Regions from separate parts of the Corallincola platygyrae genome, predicted to be linked through region 2. Evidence: riboswitches for the same ligand, from Rfam matches in the RefSeq annotation. Region 2 holds a riboswitch; the other holds the start of a gene.

Region 1 (3,133 bases), on a different contig from region 2:
GATCCGCTGCGCTTAAACCCGAATGTCGATCTAATCTGGGTAACCATGGGGCAGTCTTGGCCACAAGCTGACCTTATCATACTCCCGGGAAGTAAATCGGTAAGAGACGATCTGGCGTTTATCCGCAGCCAGGGATGGGACAAAGAGATCGCCCGTCATCTTCGCTATGGCGGCAAGCTGCTGGGGATCTGTGGCGGTTTCCAGATGCTTGGAGAGACAATTCAAGATCCTCAGGGCATTGAAAGTGCCGCAGGCGAAAGCCAAGGCTTAGGCTACCTGTCGATGCACACAGAGCTAACAGCAAACAAGGCGCTGGTGAACTGTGAGGGGCAGCTGCAACTGGATAACAGCCAAGCGGAAGTCGCCGGTTATGAGATCCACGCGGGCCGAAGTCATGGCCCGGCACTCAGCCAACCTCTCATCCTGCTCGGTGACAGAGCCGATGGCGCTATCAGCCATGATGGCCAAGTCATTGGCACATACCTGCATGGGCTACTTGATAAGCCTGATGCATGCGCTGCAATACTCAGCTGGGTCTATGGAAAAGCCGTTGAAACCCTGGATATCGCTCAGTGTCGCGAGCAGCAATTGAATCACCTGGCAGACCAGTTCGAACAACATCTGGATATCGATAAACTGATGGCTATCGCTGGCCTTTCCTCATCAAACAAGGAGCGTCCGTAATGAATCCAAGGATGAAGCAGTGGATACTGTTGGTGCTGCTCACGCTGAGCCCAGCACTAACGATGGCAAAACCGATCGAACGTCCTATTGAACGGACTGTTGAAGGAAATATTGAACGGATAGTTGCCCTCTCCCCACACGCTGTTGAGATGCTTTTTGCTATCGGTGCCGGCGATAAGATCGTCGCCACCACAGAGTATGCAGATTACCCCGAACAAGCCTTAAGCATTCCCCGTATCGGCGGCTATCACGGCATTCAACTCGACAGAGTTCTGGAATTGGAGCCGGACCTGATCGTGGTGTGGAAAGGCGGCAACCAACCCGGTGATATCGAACAGCTCAAAAAGCTTGGTTTTACTATTTACCACAGCGAGCCCGAATCTCTGGAGCAGATCGCCGACGAGATCAGTGAATTGGGTGACATGCTGGGTCATCAGGAGCAAGCCAAAGAGGCAGCCACGGCATTTTTAGAACGTCTGGCGGGACTGCGTAATGCGTATGCGCAACAGCCACCAATTAAAGTTTTCTACCAACTTTGGAGCAATCCGCTGATGAGCATTTCCAAAGAGAGCTGGATCCACCAAATGATTCATAGCTGCGGTGGTGTAAACGTGATGGCAGATGCCAGCACCGCTTATCCTCAGGTCAGTCTGGAGCAAGTGCTACTCACTGACGCAGAAGTCATTGTTCGCCCCGAGGACCATGGTACATCCAAGGCCACGGCGATGATTTGGGATAAATGGCAGGAGCTACCTGCCGTAAAAAACAAGCAGATCTACAGTATTGATGGCGATCTGTTACACAGATTCTCACCGCGCGCACTCGATGGCATGCATCGGATGTGCGAGGTGTTAATGACAGCGCGTGCAGCAACAGCAAAGCGCGCCAATTAAAGGGTATTGCGCACGGGAAGCCAGCGAGACTCTGGCACTGCCCCCGCAACGGTATTCATCTGAAATATTTTTCAGGTGTCAGTCCGGAACCGGCGCAATGCAAATAGTGGTGTAAAGACCACATACATAACAACAGGCGCGGAGGGCGCCAACAAAGAGGAACACAATGCACTTTCAATTGTTAAGCGGCAAAACAGCTAAAGCTCATTGGGCAACAGGCGTTCTATTGTTCAGTGGCCTGATCTCATCCTCAGCCATGGCAGACGATGTGCTGCCCAGAGAAAGCGACGATATTGAACATATTGTTGTGACTGCCAGCCGAGTACCACAGCAGGTAGATCACGTCATGGCGGCGGTTGAAGTGATCACCCGCGATGATATCGACAAGCTTCAACCTCAGTCACTGGCTGACCTGCTATCCACTGTGGCAGGTCTTGATGTTGCCAGACAAGGTGGCGCAGGCCAACAGACTTCACTCTTTACCCGGGGCACCAGCTCAGACCATACCCTGATTCTGGTCGATGGCGTTCGTACTGGCTCCGCTACTCTGGGTAACAAAGCGATCGAAAATCTGCCTATTGCGCAGATCGAGCGAATCGAAGTGATCAAGGGGCCTCGCGCGTCACTTTGGGGTTCTGATGCGCTGGGTGGTGTCATTAATATCTTTACTCGTCGACTGAACGCTGGAGAGTTCCAGTTAGGTGTAGAAACCGGCACCAACAGCTTCATCGCTGGTGATGGTCAGGTAGGTATCGGCTACGCCGGCGGCACCACCACCCTGAGTGCCAGCGCCGAGGACAGCCGCGGTTTTGATGCCCGCAAGGACGACGAAACCGATGATGATGGTTATGACCGTCTCTCTGCTGCGATTCGTGGTGACTACAGCATCAACGACCAACTGACGCTGGACTGGGTTGCACAAATCGATGACGGCGCCAACGACTATGACAATAGCTTTGGTGCAAATCGCACCGACTACAAAAACCATTTGTGGCAGCTGCGCACGCACTACCAACGTGATGAGTGGAACAGCGTATTGTCCGTCGCCCAAAGCCGTGACTACAACGAAAACTACGGCAATGGCATCGCTAAAGGTGATGGCGACTTCTTTGAAACCCGCCGCGACCAGGTCAGCTGGATCAATCAATATCAGGTATACAGCGCCTTCAGCGTAGCCGCCGGTATCGATTATTACCAGGAAGAGGTCAGTGCCAATACTGACTTTGCTGAAGACTCACGTGATGTCACCGCGGTGTTTGCCAACGCTCAGTTCCAGGATCAGAAATGGATCGCTGAGGCAGCAATTCGCTATGACGATGTTGAAAACATCGACTCTGAAACTACCTATAACGCCAGTCTGGGTTATCACGTTACCGACAAACTGCTGGTCGCACTGAATGCTGGACACAGCTTTAAAGCACCCACCTTCAACGACCTCTATTACCCTGAATCCTTTGGTTCTCAGGGCAACCCGGATCTGACCTCCGAGACCGCCGACAGTTACGAGTTGCTGGTACGTTCACAATATTGGGGCGTTAATGCCACCGCCAGCCTTT
Region 2 (3,133 bases):
GGTAGTTACATTCGTAACACTCATCGATAGGCGTATTCGTCCCGTAATAGGGCACGCGCTCGTAGCTGTAATCCCAAACATCTTCCAGCGCTTTGAGATTGTGCTGAATATTCGGATATTCGCCATAACAAATAAAGCCGCCGCTACTTATCGCCGGGTAGGCCATTTCAAAATCCAGCTTGTCGAACGGATTTACCTTTTTCTCAACATCCAGATGGAAGCTGTTGGTGTAGTAGCCCTTGTCAGTGACGCCATCGATCACGCCGTAACTGATGGTGTCCAGTCGACAGAAGCGACTACACAGATTTTCACTCGGTGTAGCATACAGGCTGAAACCAAACCCGGTTTCACGCTTCCAACGTTCGGTCGCCAACCTTAAGTGGGCAACAATCGCCTGAGCTTTTTGCTGGCGGGTGTTATCGTCAAATAGATGGTCATCAGCGCCAAACAGGGCATTGACGGTTTCATGCAAACCGATATAACCCAGCGAAATCGACGCGCGACCATTCTTAAACAGCTGGATCACGTCATCATCAGCCTTCAGCCTGACGCCGCATGCACCTTCCATGTAAAGGATTGGGGCGACGCGTGCTTTTACGCCTTCCAATCGCGCAATACGGGAGTCCAGCGCTTTTTTGGCGAGTAGCAGTCTGTCGTCCAGTAGTCGGTAGAACAGGGTCTCATCACCCTGAGCCTCCAGTGCTAAACGAGGCAAGTTGAGGCTCACTACACCAAGGTTGTTGCGTCCGTCATGTACCTCTTCGCCTTGCTCTTCATATTGGCCAAGGAAGCTCCGGCACCCCATGGGTGTCTTAAATGACCCAGTGACATTGACAACCTGCTCATAGTTGAGGATATCTGGGTACATGCGCTTACTGGCACATTCCAGCGCCAAATGTTTGATGTCGTAGTTGGGGTCGTCCGCCAATCGGTTTAAGCCCTGCTTAATTACGAAAACCAGTTTGGGGAAAACGGCTGTTTTTTTGTTTCGCCCTAAACCGGCAATGCGGTTTTTCAATATAGCCGTTTGGATCAGGCGCGCTTCCCAGCTGTCGCCCAATCCAAAACCAAAGGTCACAAATGGGGTTTGGCCATTGGCGGTATGCAGCGTATTTACTTCGTATTCCAACGACTGAAACGCATCAAAACACTCTTTTTCAGTCAGTTGCCTAGCATAGGCTTCTGCGTTATCGATTTTCCACTCGTTGGCGATGGCCAAGTGTTTTTCATAACTGGCAGTGACATATGGACTGAGTACTTCATCGATGCGGTTAACTGTGGTGCCACCGTAAATATGTGAGGCAACCTGAGCGATGATCTGGGCAGTGACCGCCGTAGCTGTAGCGATGGACTTAGGCGTATCGATTTCGGCATTGCCCATCTTAAAGCCGTTTTCCAGCATGCCCTTCAGGTCAATCAGCATGCAGTTGAACATGGGGAAGAAGGGTGCGTAATCGAGGTCGTGGTAATGCAGCTCGCCTTTGTCGTGTGCCGAAACAACATCCTTCGGCAGAATATGGCGACGGGCATAATGTTTAGCAACAATGCCTGCCAGCAGATCCCGCTGGGTAGGGATAACCTTGCTGTCTTTATTGGCGTTTTCATTGAGCAGGTTTAGGTCGCTCTGCTCCATTAAACCACGGATCTCCTGGTTTAATTGGCTGGCTTTTTCTCGGGCCAGGTCACGGTCGTGACGATATTCGATGTACGCTCGTGCAACGGCCTTTTGTTCACTCGCCATCAGACAATCTTCGACTGCCTGTTGGATCTCATCGATATGAAGGTCGATGTTGTTGGAAAGTCGACTGATCGCTTGCTCTGTGACTTTTTCAGCAAGTTCGCTTGAGCCAATACCCACGACCTGACAGGCACTTTGTACCGCGCTTTGAATTCGTTTGGGGTTAAAGGGCGCGCGACTTCCATCTCGCTTGATCACGACTTGCTGCATTGGTCTCTCCAGAGCTTAATTAGTTTTGTTATTGAGAGCCGTCTGGGAGTTTGTGGGGTAGGGCATGCAGACATATCTGCGCTGTCGTCGCAGATAGAGATACTTGCATGGCTGGTACACCCCGCCCAGCGTGGCTCGCTCTGATCCCGGCAGGTCTCCTGGCTTCTGGTATCGGAATTGACTGCCGCCTTCCCAGCCCTGATATAGTTCTGAGCCAGTGACGTTGCCTGATTGAAACAGGCATGAGGATGCAGTTTTCCTACCAGTTACAGTTACGGGGGTAGCTTCGGCTTGGCACCGAATTCCCTATTATCCACCTGCAAACGTTGTTAGTGCAGCTTTGGACCGAAATCCTATATATAGTGGCATCTATTTTTTGCTGGCACTAGATGAGGTGTTTGGGTAAGTAGGGCTTCTTTGATTCAAGACAAAAATGCGGAAGGTGTTTTAATAACTGCATGAAAGTGTGATGTTGAATGCAACTCAACAGCCTTCTTGATTGTTTGGCACTAATCACCCAATGCGATCTCGTGAAATCTGGCAGGTAGCGCTCGCGACTGCTTCGCGGGTCTGTGTTACCTTGCTATCCGTTTCTGACGTAACTAACTGTCTGGTGACCACTCATGCCTTTAAAAAAATCCTATCGAGTCATTACCGCGAGTGTTTTAGCGCTATCTTCCACACTAGCGTTAGCCAGTGAGCCCCCGTTGGTTTCAGTCGCCAGTCAGGATGCGTTTTTTGAAAATCTAAGCAAGCACTGCGGAAAGGCGTATCAAGGTAAAATCACCCTGGATAACGACCCAAGTGACGCCTTTACAGATAAACAGCTGGTGATGCATGTAAGGCGTTGCAGTGACGCACAGCTGCAAATACCTTTTCATGTAGGTGATGATCATTCTCGCACCTGGATCCTGACCAAAACTGGCTCAGGTATTTCTCTTAAGCATGATCATCGCCATAAAGATGGCAGCCATGATGAGCTGACAATGTATGGTGGCCATACACTGGATGCTGGCTGGCCTCAGGTGCAGTCCTTTCCTGCCGATCAACCCACTAAAGAGATGTTTGTAGCCGCAGGCATTCCCCAATCCAACGGCAACATGTGGCAGATGTATATTTATCCCGAAAAATTTACCTACCGACTGGTGAGAGAGGGGAGAGAATTCAGAGTGGATTTTGATCTGA

What was found. Region 2 has a riboswitch for cobalamin ahead of nrdD (anaerobic ribonucleoside-triphosphate reductase). Riboswitches for the same ligand answer to the same signal wherever they lie in the genome.
Region 1: it holds a riboswitch for cobalamin, as region 2 does, so the genes downstream of both, ABEA14_RS09425 (TonB-dependent receptor domain-containing protein) here and nrdD (anaerobic ribonucleoside-triphosphate reductase) in region 2, are expected to answer to the same signal.

The regions. Positions count from the first base shown of each region.
Region 1 covers NZ_BAABLI010000011.1:47,572-50,704, forward strand. Annotated here, with positions in the region: gene ABEA14_RS09415 (cobyric acid synthase) at 1-684, shown strand, start outside; partial or broken gene ABEA14_RS09420 (cobalamin-binding protein) at 834-1,418, shown strand; cobalamin riboswitch at 1,530-1,689, shown strand; gene ABEA14_RS09425 (TonB-dependent receptor domain-containing protein) at 1,744-3,133, shown strand, end outside.
Region 2 covers NZ_BAABLI010000016.1:123,583-126,715, forward strand. Annotated here, with positions in the region: gene nrdD (anaerobic ribonucleoside-triphosphate reductase) at 1-1,948, opposite strand, end outside; cobalamin riboswitch at 2,080-2,313, opposite strand; gene ABEA14_RS14585 (hypothetical protein) at 2,572-3,133, shown strand, end outside.